DNA from 4 places in the Shewanella vesiculosa genome. Region 1 is predicted to be linked to each of the others. Evidence: predicted binding sites of a transcription regulator. Region 1 holds the regulator's gene; each other region holds the start of a gene.
The links. The regulator sigma-54, encoded in region 1, starts transcription at its own class of promoters, with help from an activator protein. The targets are predictions, from matches to a motif close to GTTGGCACGNNNNTNGNNT.

Region 1 (4,155 bases):
CCGGTAACCGTATTAAGTACAACATTAACGCTCAAGAGCTGATTGCTGAAAGTACTGGTACAGGGAAAGATCGCGTTATTACTATTATTCAACCTGAGAATTTCCAAGACGAGACTGCACCAAAGCAAAAGCTCCCTGAAATTCCTGTTAAAAAGCAGATCAAACCATGACCCAAATAACCCTAACGGCTGAAAATTTAGCTAAAAGCTATAAAACTCGTCAGGTTGTTAAAGATGTGAGTTTAACCGTTAAAACAGGCCAAATTGTTGGTCTTTTAGGCCCCAATGGTGCAGGTAAAACAACCACGTTTTATATGGTTGTCGGCTTAGTGCAAAGCGATAAAGGTCGGATCTTAATTGATGATGACGATTTAACCGCCGACCCAATGCATCTTAGAGCTCGCAAAGGGATTGGTTACTTGCCGCAAGAAGCCAGTATTTTTCGCAAACTGACCGTATACGACAATATTATGGCCGTATTGCAGACTCGCAAAGAACTCACTACCGACCAACGGATTGAGCAAGTAGAGCATTTACTAGAAGAATTCCATATCACCCATATTCGCGACAGCCAAGGCATGTCGTTGTCTGGTGGGGAACGTCGTCGAGTAGAGATAGCGCGCGCGCTGGCCGCTAATCCTAAATTTATTTTGCTCGATGAGCCTTTTGCGGGGGTTGACCCTATTTCTGTCATCGACATAAAAAAAATCATTCAACAGCTTAAAAACCGCGGCTTAGGGGTATTAATTACCGATCATAACGTACGTGAAACCTTAGACGTCTGTGAGCGCGCTTATATTGTCAGCCAGGGCAATTTAATTGCCGAAGGCACACCTGATGAGATATTGAGTAATCAACAAGTTCGGGCTGTGTACTTAGGTGAACAATTCAAGCTATAGTTACTTTACTGGCCTTTTAGTCTATCTAACTCATTTCATTGAACGATATCTAAATAGCGTTAAATGTCATTGATGTATGTGACAATCGATTACAGTTTTCGAGATTGTCATTTTTATGGAAATCATCTAGGGATAAGCGGTAAATGAAAGCGTCACTCCAACTCAAAATGGGTCAACACTTAACCATGACCCCTCAATTGCAGCAAGCGATCCGCTTACTGCAATTATCGTCATTGGAGCTACAGCAAGAAATCCAACAAGCATTGGACTCAAACCCATTGCTTGAAATAGAAGATGAGTTTTCTCAAGCAAAAGACTCAGTAAAAGAAAGTCGCGACCAATCGGACACCGACTTTAGTGACAACAGCGTGGTCAATATAGAAAAAGACACCTCAACAGTCGACACAGCAGAATCCATGACCAAAGAAACCATGGATGATTTAGCTATGGATACCACATGGGATGAAGTGTACACCGCCTCACCAATGTCAGGTTCAGGCAGTGCTAGCATGCGCGATGATGATATGCCATTCCAAGGTGAAACGACTGAAGGCTTATATGAGCATTTAGAGTGGCAAAAAAATCTCACGCCATTTTCTGACACAGATCGAGCAATTGCTACCGCGATCATTGATGCCATTGATGAACGCGGCTATTTAACCCAAAGCACTGAAGATATTCTCGAAGCCATGGGTGATGAAAGTGTTGAACTAGATGAAGTTGAAGCGGTATTAAAACGTATTCAACACTTTGATCCCGTTGGTGTTGCCGCACGAGATTTAAGCGAATGTTTATTCATTCAATTAGCCCAATATGCCGACACAACCCCACATATAGACAATGCCCGTCTGCTCATTAAAGACTATTTAGATTTAATTGCTGGGCGCGATTTTAGATTATTGATGCGCAAAACCAAGCTCAAAGAAAACGAGTTGCGTGACGCAATCACCTTAATCCAGTCACTTAACCCTCGCCCGGGCTTGTTAGTCACCGCTATTGATGACGAATATGTTATTCCTGATGTAACCGTACTAAAGAAGAATGGCCGTTGGGTTGTAGAGTTAAACCCAGACAATATGCCTAAAATTGGCGTTAATCAACAATATGCAGCCATGGCTAGAAGCAGTAAAAACTCTGCCGATAGCCAATTTATTCGCGGTCATTTACAAGAAGCTAAATGGTTCATCAAGAGTATCGAAAGCCGCAATGAGACCTTATTGAAAGTCGCCAATTGTATTGTGCAATTTCAGCAAGGTTTCTTTGAATATGGTGAAGAAGCCATGAAACCTATGGTGCTCAATGATATTGCTGAAGCAGTAGAAATGCATGAATCAACTATTTCACGGGTTACCACTCAAAAATATATGCACACACCACGTGGGCTATTTGAATTAAAGTACTTTTTCTCTAGCCATGTCAGCACCGACGATGGCGGAGAATGCTCATCTACCGCTATTCGTGCTTTTATCAAAAAACTGGTTGCAGCAGAAAACCAGCAAAAGCCATTAAGTGACAGTAAAATGGCCCAACTGCTGGCAGATCAGGGGATCAACGTTGCGCGTCGTACGATTGCAAAATACCGCGAAGCGATGCTCATTCCGCCCTCAAACCAACGTAAGAGTTTATAACCTACAAGGCAACGGAGGATTTTTATGCTTATCAATATGACAGGTAGAAATATCGACATTACCGAATCTTTACGTGAATACGTTCAAGGTAAATTTTCAAAGCTTGAACGACACTTCGATCAGATCAATAATGTACACGTTGTGCTCAATGTAGAAAAATTACAACAAAAAGCAGAAGCTAAAATCAACCTTAATGGTGCAGAGATTTTTGCCATGTCAGAAAGCACTGATATGTATGCTGCAATAGACGCCCTGATCGATAAACTCGACCGTCAGGTAATTAAACACAAAGAGAAGTATACAAAACACTAACGATGGAACTTTGTACCATTCTGCAGCCGGAATGCACTACCTGTGCCACACCGGGCAGTAAGAAAAAAGTACTGGAACTCATCAGCAATTTAGTCGCTGCCCAGTACCCACCCCTATCTTCGCAAGAGGTTTTTGAAAGCCTATTAGCGAGAGAGAAAATGGGTAGCACAGGTATAGGAAATGGCATTGCGATACCTCATGGTAGATTAACGACCATAGAACATCCGATCGCAATATTTATTAAATGTGAAGAAGCCATTGCCTTTGATGCAATCGATAAACAGCCCGTGGATATTTTATTTGCTTTGTTAGTACCTGCAGATCAGTGCCAACAGCATTTAAGCACGCTATCAAGCGTGGCTCAAAAATTAAGCGATAAGCAAATATTGAAACAGCTTCGTAAAACTCACGACTCAACAGAACTTTATCGGGTTATTACTGCATGAAACTTGTCATAGTATCGGGACGTTCAGGCTCAGGAAAATCTGTTGCTCTAAGAGTATTAGAAGATCTAGGGTATTATTGTGTTGATAATTTGCCTTTACCACTGATTGGCATATTACTGGCTCAGCTCAAAGGTAATAATGATCTAGTGGCAATTAGTGTTGATGTACGCAACATTGCCGAGCAAGGTAAAGTCCTTCAAGATCAACTTGCCTTACTTGAACATGACACTGAAATTATTAGCTTCTTTTTGAATTCTAATGATAAAGTGCTACTCAAACGCTATAGCGAAACGCGTCGATTACACCCGTTATCTAAAAATCATATTTCACTGCAAGAAGCGATCATATTAGAAGGCCGTTTACTTGAGCCTATCGCAAAAATTGTTGATCATTATATTGACACCTCTGCCCTGAATATTTACGAATTAAGCGACCAAGTCAGGCAAATCTTGTTAGGTAGTGTCGATAAAGAGTTAGTGATTAACTTTGAATCTTTTGGCTTTAAACACGGTATGCCAACAGAAGCTGACTTTATGTTTGATGTGCGCTTTTTACCTAATCCGCACTGGGAAATAGCACTACGACCACTCACAGGTTTAGACGAACCGGTACAAGAGTTTTTAGGTCGGCAACCTCTAGTGAATAAGTTTATCTGGCAAATTGAAAACTTATTTGAAACCTGGATGCCGCATTTAGAACGTAATAACCGCAGCTATCTGACTATCGCCATTGGTTGCACCGGTGGCCAACATCGCTCGGTATATATAGCCGATCAATTAGCAAAAAGGTTTAGACATGGCAGTAAACATACAGTTAATGCTCGCCACAGAGAATTAAATTTAACTGATACTGACAGCTAACTGAGCATAGG
Region 2 (4,155 bases), on a different contig from region 1:
AAAACTGTTGGCGTAAATATTTATCTCCGCCAACGGTACTGCAAGTTAACACCTCAATAGCAAAAACTTCCGTTAATGATAATTGAGTCAGTTGTTGAATAATTTGTTTATTTAAATAAGCCGCAGTGGTCCCCGTGCCTGAGGGGAGAAATACCATCAACTCATTTAGTCGTCGGTCTTGAGCCCATTGAATAATTTCAGTGGCGAGTTGTGTTATCCCGGTTTCGGCATACCCACAACGTCCACCTTCGGGAATAAATAGTAATTGATTTTTATCTGTGTAATTTGGGTGCGACGACACAATGTATTGCATCGCATCGTCTAAATGCATACCTTGAAGGTTTTCGGCATCGGCCAAATGACTGACATCAATAATATTGGCACCATTTTGTATCGCAGCAGCATAGTTACCCTGAGGATGTTGTAACAAGAATGTGTTGATATGACTTACATAGTAATCAAATTTCCATCCTTGCAGCTTTGCAAGTACAGACAAGGAGTACAATGAGTTGGCTTGTGCCGAGCCCGATGCCACTAGCTGGTTAACGTGTGAATAATCATGATGGAGGAAATGATAAAATTTACGCGCTTTATTACCACTAAAATCAGCATGTAATAGATCATCCCGTTTAATATAGATGCTGCGTCCATCAAAGTTCATCGCTTGTACTGGGCTTATCGAAAACATACATTGCCTTAATCAACTGTAATATGAGTATTTTAACTAAAAAATGATAAATCTCATCGATTCATTTGTATTACTCATCACACACATCTAACTATAAAGTAAAAAACTCACATTTAACCTATTATAATCAAACAGTTAAAAATATGGCATGAATATCGCTTCATTCTAAGTAATATTGACTATTGATAGGATTGAAAATGTCACTTTTACGCTTAATCTTTAATATTGCTTGGTTTCTTATGGGGGGGTTTATCATGGGCCTAGCATGGTGGTTGGTGGGGCTATTATGCTTTATCAGTATCATTGGTATCCCATTTGGCCGTGCATGTTTTGTTATTGGCGAGCTGGCTTTCTGGCCATTTGGGCAAGAAACGGTTAACCGAAAACACATTTCAGGCCAAGAAGATATTGGCACTGGCACGTTAGGTTTAGTAGGTAATGTTATATGGTTTTTATGCTTTGGTATTTGGCTTGCGATTGGCCATCTAGTCCATGCATTGGCTTGTTTTGTAACAATTATAGGTATTCCTTTCGCGTTACAACATCTTAAGTTAGCCTTACTAAGTTTAACCCCTATTGGTCAAACTGTTATTGCCAAACCGACTTATTAGCATTCATTAATAACTGTTGAATGACTACTGTTATAAAAAGCCGATAGCACAGTGCTATCGGCTTTTTATTTGCCTAATTGTCTTAGCAGCGTGTACATTGCCATAATCAAGCACAGAAAAGTAATTCACTCTCTTTAATGACAGTAATGGAATCGCATGAACTATTGGTTAATGAAGTCTGAACCAGATGACTTTAGCATTGATGATCTACAGATGTGTGAGCAGCAAACGGTTGCTTGGCAAGGTATTCGTAACTATCAAGCACGTAATTATATTCGCGATCAAATCGCATTGGGTGATCTAGTGTTGTTTTACCACTCTAGCTGCAAAGTACCTGCCATTGTAGGTTTAGCCAACATTAGTAGTCAGCCTCAAATTGATGTCAGCGCTTTTGATGACCGCTCAGCGTATTTTGATATGAAATCTGACGCCACTGCACCTCGTTGGTGGCAAGTGCATATTCAATTTATGGTCAAATTCTCTAACCCAGTCAGCTTGAAGCAATTGAAGGCAGATCCCTTACTGCAAGATATGGTACTAGTGGCTAAAGGTACTCGCCTGAGTGTTCAGCCCGTCACACAAGAGCAATACCAACATATTATGAAACTAACAAACGTAGATTAATAACCTTGAATTAACCACTGGGCAGCTGGTCGCTAACAGGTAACCATCCTTTTAAAAGCCGCTTCCTAAAGACGGCTCAGACAATTAGCGCTAAATCGTCTGAGCATCTAATTACGAACGAAAATGAATAAGATCAGCCAATGCCCAGATTAGTTAATCATCCGCCCTATTCCACCAAGCACAGATCCTTCACCCTGATCTTTGCCACCACGAGATGGTGCATGAGCAATAATTCTGTCAGCCATGCGAGAAAACGGTAAGCTTTGTAACCATACTGTCCCATGACCTTGTAAGGTCGCAAGAAACAAACCTTCGCCACCAAACACCATTGATTTTAAAGAACCAGCGCGCTGAATATCATAATCAATCCCGGGCGTAAATCCGACTAAACACCCAGTATCAACTCGCAATGTCTCACCACGCAGTTCTTTTTTTATCAGTGTGCCACCGGCATGCACAAATGCCATACCATCACCTTTAAGGCTTTGTAGAATGAAACCTTCACCACCAAAAAAACCGGTTCCTAATCGCTTATTAAACTTCATACTCACTTGCGTACCTAAAGCCGCTGCTAAAAAGCTGTCTTTCTGGCAGATAAGTTCGCCTTGATGTTGAGCTAAGTCGATCGCCAAAATAGTCCCAGGAAACGGCGCAGCAAATGCCACTTTTCGTTTATGTTGACCTTCATTGGTAAAGTGAGTCATAAAAATCCCCTCACCCGAAATGGCACGTTTACCAGCCCCCAGTAGCTTGCCAAAAAAACCAGATTCAGGCTCAGAGCCATCACCCATTTTAGCCTCAAAACTAATATCTTCTTCGATATAGGTCATCGCGCCTGCTTCAGCAATCACTGATTCATTTGGATCAAGTTCAACTTCAACAAGCTGCATACTAGAACCGATAATTTCATAATCTACTTCATGGCATTTTCTGGTCATTTTCATTCCTTAAAAATTTATGATTGATTGTTGTCACCTAACATTGTTGTCGCCTAACAAAGCTAAATAATTTCCCTGTAACAATGTTATAAAATAACAAAAGGATCCGCAATTTAACACGACAACTTTTCACTGTGCTAGGCTGCCCAATAAATCTGTTGATGGCTCTCCAGACGTATGCCAATGATTAACCCAATCCTGCACCACTTAACCCTAATTGTTGCTGTTGCTGATATTGGGCAAATTCTTGCAAAATTAATTCAGTAAATAATTGCCCTGCTCGACCAAGTGGTCGCTCTAAAGTTGATACTAGTTGCGGGGTAAAACTAAACCTATTACCACCAATAAAATCAACTTCAATAAGTTGTCCTTGATGTAATTCTTCAGTAATTAAAAAATCCGGCATCCAGCCAAAACCTAGGCCTTTTAGTAAGGCATTTTTTTTCATGATAAAGCCCGACAAATAAAAGACTTTATCGCCGCCAAACTGCATTTCATCGCGGTCACGTTTACCAGGAGATGAATCTTCAATGGTCAACTCTACATGTTGCTGTAACTCAGGCAAACTAATCCTCTTAAGCTGACTTAATGGATGCTGTGATGATGCCACCAGCACACTGGTAATGGTAGGCAATGCTTTAGGATGATAAGAGGGCCCAGTACGATAGTCTTTCACTAGCATTAAGTCGGCTTGATCACGTTCAAATCGATGCTGTACTCCGCCTAAAAACTCCATATTGAGTTGAATTTTAGTGGGTATATTATGCTCCGACATCCGTTTTAAAGCCGTCATAATCGGTTCCATCGGCAGTGCGCCGTCTATCACTAATTCAAGTTTAGGTTCCCATCCTTGACTAAAGCGACTGGCAAGATGTTCTATATTGGCTAAATGCTGTAATAAGCGCTGCCCTTCGGCCAAAATCACTTTACCTTCGGGGGTTAATTCCGCTCGATAATGATCTCGATTAAATAATGTTACCCCCAGATGTTGCTCCAGTTTTTTAATCTGATAGCTTACTGCCGATTGTGCCTTGTGTAACCGTTCTGAAGCTTTTGCAAAACTTCCTTCTTCAACAAGTACTTGCAGTACATTAAAGGCATCTATATCTATTCGCATAAGATTTCCACTGTCCCGTTATCCATACACAAATGTAAAGCTAACATAACAATCAAAAAAGTTGATTGAGTTGAGTTATTTATTATTCTTTTTTTTGTTCATCTTTACCACTAAATTGTTAGTTAGATCACATATTGGTTTAGCCAATGAGATTAGGCCATAACAATAAATACTATA
Region 3 (4,155 bases), on a different contig from region 1:
CAAAATGCCGAGGTCGACGCATTATACAAATGCGCGGCGGCTAAAATTAGAGTACCTGTGCCTTATGGCTGCTTTGATGGTGTGCTATTAATGGAGTTGATCACCAATATTCATGGTGATGTTGCACCGCGATTAAACGACGTAACACAGATGAGTGTCGAGCAAGCACAAAGCCAGCATTACATTATGATGGGTTATGTTGTGCGTATGCTATGTGCGGGTATTGTGCATGGCGATTTGTCTGAGTTTAACGTGCTGGTCGACAAGGATGGTCCAGTGATCATTGACTTGCCGCAAGCTGTTGATGCCTCAGCCAACAATAATGCCAAAGCAATGTTATTTCGTGATGTGAATAATATGACTGACTATTATTCACAATTTGCTCCAGAATTAGCCGCGACAAAATACGCTAAAGAAATGTGGGCCTTATATGAACAAGGTGAATTAACACCCGAAACACAGTTAACCGGTTTGTTTGAAGAAGACACCACAGCCGCTGATGTCGATTCTGTATTAGAAGAAATCAACGCTGCTTTTGAAGAAGCTCAAGAAAGACGCGAGCGCATGAGCGAAGCGAACAACGACGAGTATTAAATCGATAGTTCATTCATGTGAATACTTAGGGAGACGTACGGACAAATTATCGAAGCTTTTATAGAAGATATAGTCTGGTTAATGTCTCCCTATTCTTTAGCCCTAATGAAAACGCAGAATCACGTACGCCCCCCTTGTTAATTAAGCAGCAAGTTGTGTAAATATAAACGCTAGCGGCCTAAACTCTTCCGATTTGTGCAACCATAGCTAATCCTATTACGAACAAATACAATAATGTCGTTACTGGCTAAATCAGATCATAGTCAGCAGAGAACCTTGCCCTTGGCACACAGCCAAAATAATCAATTTACCCGCCTTACATAACCTTACTTTTATCATGGTTAATTAGGTGTATAATAAGATTGAAAGTTAACAAGGAGAATATTATGAATAGCCATGTTGTATCAGTATTACTCGTTTGTCTTACTACTTCTTTGCCTGTTACTGCTATTGGAAATGAAAATGGAGCCATGAGAATGTCTCAGATGCCTGAATTTTCCGATTTTGATAAGAATCAAGACAAATTGATATCTGAAGAGGAATTTGTGCAATTTCAAAAAGCACGGCAAGAGTTGCATCAATCTGAAGGGCGCATGTTAAAAAATGCCTCACGTGATGGTATGTTTGAACGTATCGATTTGGATCACAATAAGTTTATTGATGCTGAAGAGTTTCAATCTCATCGTGAAATGATGAGAAAGTCTAAATAATCTCTGCTCGGGATAATAATCAATATCACTTTAGAGAGGTCATCAACATCACCTCTCTTTTTAAATACACGACACGGTAGCACATGAGATTTAGCCATCTCAATCAGCATAATAGAACGCCTAACTCCCACTTCCAAACAAACACCATTCAAACTTGGCTTTATCGGGCTATGCTTTGTGCTGTTCTCTGTAAAGCCATAGACATCAATTGGCCAGTGAAAATAATATCACTATGTTGTCGGCGTTTTTATACGCTTGTGATGATTTTATCCCGAGCAAACATCGCCTTGCTCCTTTGGCTTATTAATGTTGACTATGTGTAGGTAAATGGCTAAAACACTGGGTCACACAGTCTCAGGTACTCATTGGTGCGTCGAATATCATAGCCTCACTATCACGAACTATCACGAAGCATCACCAAGCTAAAACGGATAAATTATTCTGCCGCGACAAGCTTGCTTTTAAACACGCCGTAAAAGGCAATGCAGGCACCTGCAAAACCTAAGAAAGAACACACCAGACGATAGTCATTGTTGTCGATAAAGAAATTAGCCACACTAAATACCAGTAAAATCAATAAACCAATATTTTTGATCATCATCATTTTAGGCTCAAACATCAGCCATTGTTCGCATTTAGGACATTGTGTTTCAACGCCATGTTTACCTTTGCGTACTTGTTTAAGTGCCTTGCGGGCAAACACACCCTGACAACGAGGACATTCCATTTTACATCACCTTTAATGATTTTTAATCAATATAATACAATGAATTAACTTAGTATCAAAGCTTATCATTCAACCCAATTTCTGATAAGTATAACAAACACCTTTAATTATTTATTAATTTTAACGAACGCTCAAAATCATATTTGAACGAATGTTACAGTTAGTTTATAGTCAAGGGAACTTGGGTATCATTAGCAAAATAAACACCGCATAGATGTGGATATTAACAACCTAGCTTGGCTACTTACTCAGAGCTTCAGCATTGACCATACACTCACAGAGCAATAATCATGAATAAAGTCATTGGATTTGATGTTTATGGCACCTTAGTGGATCCGCTAGAGATGGGCCAACATCTGCAACAACTGATTGGCGATAAAGCGCTAGAGTTTGCGCAACTGTGGCACGATAAAAAAGTCGAGTATGCGTTCCGTCGCGGATTAATGCAGCAATATGCAGATTTTGCAGTTTGTACTCAACAAGCACTGCAATATTGTTTGACGGTTTACAACCTTACCCTCACAGCAAGTGCACAACAGCAACTGCTGGCAAAATTTAGTCAACTATCGGCCTTTGAGGATGTTATTGTTGGCCTAGCATTACTGCGCAATCAAGGCTATACCCTAGTCGCATTTTCAAATGGTCCAGAACTAGCCGTGCGCAATTTAATGCATAATGCTGGCGTGTTACCTCAATTACATGATGTCATCAGCGTGGACGACCTACAGACCTTTAAACCTAATCCTGCGGTTTACCATTATTTAATCAACCGCACTCAAACTGATCCCACTCATTGTTGGATGGTATCGAGCAATCCCTGGGATGTTATTGGTGCAAAAGCTGCTGGACTTAACACAGCTTGGATCCAACGCGACAGTAAAAAAGTATTTGATCCCTGGGGCATTGAGCCTGACTTAACCGTCAGCAATTTAATCGAATTAAGTGAACAGTTAAAAGCCAGGTAATAAATAACTAACATGTTGCATTTAAACAATAAAAGCATAACTCATACGCGTTGATGCTAATACATTACAGCGATACACGCTACACTCATAATATTGTGCTAAGCGCATTATAAATTTACATAACCTGCTATCAGGTTGTACAAGGATATTTTATGACTAACCAATATACTCCACCTAAAGTTTGGCAAAATAATACCAATGGAGCTAACAAGTGGGCGAGCATTAATAGCCCTGAGTCGGGTGCCCGATTCGATAAAAAACTGCCTGTCGGTAAGCATTCTTTACAACTCTATTCTCTTGGTACACCCAACGGGCAAAAAGTGACTATTTTGTTAGAAGAGTTACTTGCATTAGGTATTAAAGAAGCGGAATACGATGCTTATCTGATTAACATCGGAGAAAAAGATCAATTTTCGTCAGGGTTTGTTGCAGTCAATCCAAACTCAAAAATTCCTGCTTTATTGGATAAATCTGCTGATGAAGATGTGACAGTGTTTGAATCAGCTTCAATTTTGGTTCATCTAGCAGAGAAATTTGACCAATTCCTGCCTAAAGATGGCAAAGCCAGAACGCAAACATTTAACTGGCTGTTCTGGGCCCAAGGCTCTGCCCCATTCCTTGGCGGTGGTTTTGGTCATTTTTACGCTTATGCCGATGAAAAGCAGGAATACCCGATTAACCGTTTTGCAATGGAAGTGAAACGCCAATTAGATGTGTTGGATAAACAACTGGCAAGTAACACCTTTGTAACCGGTGAAGAATACACCATTGCAGACATCGCCATATGGCCTTGGTATGGCAACTTAGTCTTAGGTAATTTATACAGTGCCGCTGAGTTTTTAGATGTTGCCAGCTATAAGAATGTAACTCGTTGGGCTAATGAAGTATTAGCGCGCCCGGCTGTTCAACGTGGCAAAATAGTCAACACTTCATGGGGCGAACCATGGGAAATGTTACCAAATCGTCACAGCGTAGCAGACATTGATGCCGTATTAGCATTAAAGCCTTAATCTAAGCCCACAAATAATAGCTGATGAGCTAACCTCGTCAGCGTATTAAAAAGCCTTCTGCAACACAGAAGGCTTTTTATTTAATTCACGTTATGAAAGTGCTCTCAATGCAATCAGGTAAATACTCGCATTTCACAATGATTAGATGC
Region 4 (4,155 bases), on a different contig from region 1:
CACTGCGTATGCTGGTGGTGCTGTATTTTCATCAGCTAGGTTACAGCCCGTTCAATATCGCGATGTTGTTTTTGTTTTATGAGATTTTTGGCGTAGTCACTAATCTTGTCGGTGGTTGGCTAGGGGCAAGGCTTGGCTTAAATAACACCATGAACATTGGCTTAGGGTTACAAATAGTTGCGCTAGCTATGTTGGCCGTACCAGCGGACATGTTGACCATAATGTATGTCATGGTTGCGCAAGCCTTGTCGGGTATTGCTAAAGACCTCAATAAAATGAGCGCCAAGAGTGCGATTAAAATGTTGGTGCCTAGTGATGCGCAGGGCAAGTTGTATCAATGGGTGGCCATTCTTACTGGCTCTAAAAATGCGTTAAAAGGACTGGGGTTCTTTTTAGGTGGTATTTTGCTCACGCTATTTGAATTTCGTGGTGCAGTGCTGTTGATGGCAGCCTTATTAGCTTGTGTGTGGGTGATGAGTCTATTGAGCTTAAAAGCGGATTTAGGCAAAGCGAAAAACAAACCTAAATTTATCGATATTTTTTCCAAAAGTCCGGCGATTAATTTGTTGTCGGCAGCGCGAATGTTTTTGTTTGGTGCTCGAGATGTATGGTTTGTGGTGGCGTTACCAGTGTTTTTAGCGGTGACATTTGCATGGGATCATTGGTGGGTGGGCGGTTTTATGGCGAGTTGGGTGATTGGCTACGGCATCGTCCAGTCATTTGCGCCTTATGTTACTGGTAAAAAACACGGCAAAGTACCAACAGGACGCGCAGCCTTTGTATGGGCTGGCTACTTATTACTTATTCCCGCTGCTATTGCTCTTGCGTTGCACTTTAACTTTTATATCCACGTGACATTAATTGCCGGATTAATGCTATTTGGCGCTGTGTTTGCCATTAACTCGTCACTGCACAGTTATCTGATTGTTAGTTATGCAGGTCATGATGGCGTATCACTTGATGTGGGATTTTATTACATGGCCAACGCCATGGGACGTCTTATCGGCACCGTTCTTTCGGGGTTGGTGTATCAAATATACGGTTTAGAAGCTTGTTTGTGGATATCGAGTGGCTTTATAGCGCTAGCAACATTAATATCATTTAAGCTGCCGTATACGTTGTAATGCTTGGTGTTATTCTGGCGGCGCTTATGTTGACTCCTTTTCATTGCTCCTTTCGATACTGGTTCGCTAGTATCTGAAACTCTTACCGGAAACATCGGTAAAAAGTGCCTACAAGTCTGTGGCTCTTCCATCGCTCATTTTTCGATATTAAATTAAATCCTTTATAATCATGGCTTTAATTTTTTATTTACTGTTGGCACGATGTTGGCATTAGTAAAAACATAGTCGTTGTGTAAATGGTTAATTCTCAGATGGTTAGGTATGAGGTCGATATCAAAAGGATTAGCACATCACGCACCATACTGTAAATCGTACACCAAGGAGGTTTTTATGTTGGGCTGGACATTAATGTTTTTAGTTATAGCCGTTATAGCAGGACTATTGGGTTTTACTGGTATTGCTGGAGCCGCAGCAGGGATCGCCAAAATTATTTTCTTTATCTTTATTGTATTACTGGTGATTTCATTATTATCCAGTGCGATTAGAGGTAAAGGTCCCCGAGCATAGTAGGTAACCTGAGCTCTGAAGCCGAGTTAAGGTTAGCGACAAAACGTTATTCGATTACAACCATCATCTAGGAGATGAATATGAAATTATTAAAATTACTGACAATGGCAAGTTTAATGGTGTTTTTAACGGCTGGTTTATCAGCATGTTCAGACAATAAAGCTGAGAATGCTGGTGAGAAAGTGGATGAAATGATCCAAGATGCTGGTAATGCTGTTGAAGATGCATGTGAAGATGTAAAAGAAGGCATGAAGTCAGAAGATCCAGACTGTTAAATACAGTGCAATCTGATTAACTATTTAATCCGTTCAGAGCCGTTAGGTTATTAACGTAAAGTACATTGATGTCAAAGGTCACGACTTGTTTAGACTCATATAAGTCAATGTAAAATCTTAAGAGCGTGGCGCGAAGTGATTAGATAGTTATAGTGATAAGTATTGTCTTAAGCAGCACTCATGTGCTGCTTTTTTTAAAAAAGGAGGACCACAATGCTCACCCGTATCCATATTAAATATTATTATACCCTTGGTACGTTATTGGCTGCGTGCTTATGTGTGGCGCTTCCTTATGTGTTACTTAAGCTTGTTTTTGCGTGGCTTGCATTATCTTTAGGCTTGGTGAGTTCGGCGTATTGGTTTAATAGCGCAGGTATTTTCCGTAAACGCCAAGATGGCAGTATTCCTTGGTATATAGGTTGGAGTTTTATTCCGTTTTTATTGGGTTGCCAGCTATATAACGCCTGGGCGAGAAAAAATGACAAAGTTCCAGCAATACAAAAAATTGATAAGCAGTTGTATTTAGCCTGCCGATTGTTTTCGGGCGATATTGACCGACTTAAGCATGAGAAAATAGATGCTATTTTAGATGTTACTGCAGAATTTGATGCATTAGAGTGGACTCTAGTTGATGAAAATATTGCCTATTTAAATATTCCGGTATTGGATCACAGCGTACCTAGCGTTGCACAGTTAAATCAAGCGATTAATTGGTTACATAACCAAGTCAGTAATGGCAAAAATGTCGTAGTACATTGTGCATTAGGTCGAGGGCGTTCGGTGTTAGTGCTAGCCGCTTACTTAGTGTGCCGTGAGCAAAATCGTAATGTTAATGATGTGCTGAAATCTATCAGTAGTATTCGTCAAACCGCGCGGTTAAATAAATGGCAGTTAGCGGCCGTCGAAAAAATGCATCGCCTGAATCAAATTCATATCCATAAACGCGCTTGGTTGATTGTGAACCCAGTGTCAGGTGGCGGTAAGTGGCATGATGAAGCCGATCATATAACTCAAACCTTGAGCGATTATTTTCAGCTTGAAGTCTTATATACCACTAAAGACAAGTCTGCGGTGCAACTAACCGAACATGCCAAAAAACAGGGTGCTGATATTATTGTTGCTTGTGGTGGAGATGGCACAGTTAACGAGGTGGCATCGGTGATTGTCGACAGTGATATTTACCTAGGCATTATTCCTATGGGCACCACTAATGCACTTAGTCACACCTTGTTTGGTATCACCAGTAAGTTAGTACCGGTATCGCAAGCGCTTGATATTTTGATTCAAGGTTATTCTCAGCGCATAGATACTGCCATGTGTAATGAGCAATTGATGTTGTTGCTAGCGGGCTTGGGCTTTGAGCGGAAAATGATACAGAAAGCCGATCGTGACCGCAAAAATGAGCTCGGACAGTTGGCTTACCTTAATGGTTTGTGGGAGGCGATAGATGAAAATCAGCCTTTGTCGATGAAATTACAGCTTGATAGTGGTGATATTCAAATGATTAACACCACGAGTTTAGTGATTGCCAATGCGGCGCCATTCACCAGTGTATTAGCCCAAGGAAATGGTGAACCCAATATTACCGATGGTTTGTTAGACATTACTTGGATTGAGTCCAGTGAGACATCACCACAACAATTATTGAGTATGACCGAGCTATTATTTGCCGGATTAACAGGCGAGCGTGAAGATGATCAGCAGAGTGGAATTCATCATGAGCAAGCTAAGACGATTCAGTTGAGCACGGACTCGTTGTGCAAATATGTTATTGATGGTGAGTTATTTGAGTCTGAAGATTTATGCATCAAGGTTAAACCTAAGTCATTAAATGTGTTGCTGCCTCAAGCGAGCAAACACATTTAATCACTTAGCACGCTGTTAAGGTTCGTCTGGACTCGTTTGGTCTTGGTATTTACTTAACTTGTTATAAAGGGTTTTAACGCTGATACCTAATTGTTTTGCAGTTTCATTTTTATTGCCCATAGATTCATCAAGGGCCTGATAAATTGCAGCTTTTTCTAGTTCGTCGAGGCGCATGCCCACAGGTATTTGTACGCCGTCAGTTAACGGCTCTGTTGAAGGTTCTAGCGATGACACCATGATATGGCTCGGTAAAATTTCGTTTTCTGCCAGAATATATGCACGTTCAATAGCGTGTTTCAATTCGCGGACATTACCAGGCCATTTTTGTTGTTGGATCAGATTAAGTGCATCATCTGAAAACATTTTTGTGAGTTTTTCAGCTG

Region 2: a site for sigma-54 is predicted at 831-849, ahead of GW828_RS01515 (YccF domain-containing protein). Genes of this name have one in related genera too.
Region 3: a site for sigma-54 is predicted at 876-894, ahead of GW828_RS08940 (EF-hand domain-containing protein). Genes of this name have one in related genera too.
Region 4: a site for sigma-54 is predicted at 1,317-1,335, ahead of GW828_RS12425 (DUF1328 family protein). Genes of this name have one in related genera too.

Annotation. Positions count from the first base shown of each region.
Region 1 covers NZ_JAACSD010000004.1:208,441-212,595, forward strand. Annotated here, with positions in the region: gene lptA (lipopolysaccharide transport periplasmic protein LptA) at 1-170, shown strand, start outside; gene lptB (LPS export ABC transporter ATP-binding protein) at 167-898, shown strand; gene GW828_RS03200 (RNA polymerase factor sigma-54) at 1,042-2,526, shown strand; gene hpf (ribosome hibernation promoting factor) at 2,551-2,838, shown strand; gene ptsN (PTS IIA-like nitrogen regulatory protein PtsN) at 2,841-3,284, shown strand; gene rapZ (RNase adapter RapZ) at 3,281-4,144, shown strand.
Region 2 covers NZ_JAACSD010000003.1:338,030-342,184, forward strand. Annotated here, with positions in the region: gene GW828_RS01510 (1-aminocyclopropane-1-carboxylate deaminase/D-cysteine desulfhydrase) at 1-688, opposite strand, end outside; gene GW828_RS01515 (YccF domain-containing protein) at 886-1,299, shown strand; gene GW828_RS01520 (EVE domain-containing protein) at 1,456-1,923, shown strand; gene GW828_RS01525 (TIGR00266 family protein) at 2,073-2,861, opposite strand; gene GW828_RS01530 (LysR family transcriptional regulator) at 3,049-3,978, opposite strand.
Region 3 covers NZ_JAACSD010000007.1:181,775-185,929, reverse strand. Annotated here, with positions in the region: gene GW828_RS08945 (PA4780 family RIO1-like protein kinase) at 1-594, shown strand, start outside; gene GW828_RS08940 (EF-hand domain-containing protein) at 981-1,304, shown strand; gene GW828_RS08935 (hypothetical protein) at 1,741-2,031, opposite strand; gene GW828_RS08930 (haloacid dehalogenase type II) at 2,322-2,996, shown strand; gene yghU (glutathione-dependent disulfide-bond oxidoreductase) at 3,149-4,006, shown strand; gene GW828_RS08920 (oxidoreductase) at 4,148-4,155, opposite strand, start outside.
Region 4 covers NZ_JAACSD010000011.1:14,596-18,750, forward strand. Annotated here, with positions in the region: gene arsJ (organoarsenical effux MFS transporter ArsJ) at 1-1,124, shown strand, start outside; gene GW828_RS12425 (DUF1328 family protein) at 1,455-1,631, shown strand; gene GW828_RS12430 (hypothetical protein) at 1,712-1,906, shown strand; gene GW828_RS12435 (diacylglycerol kinase family protein) at 2,120-3,772, shown strand; gene GW828_RS12440 (sigma-54 interaction domain-containing protein) at 3,788-4,155, opposite strand, start outside.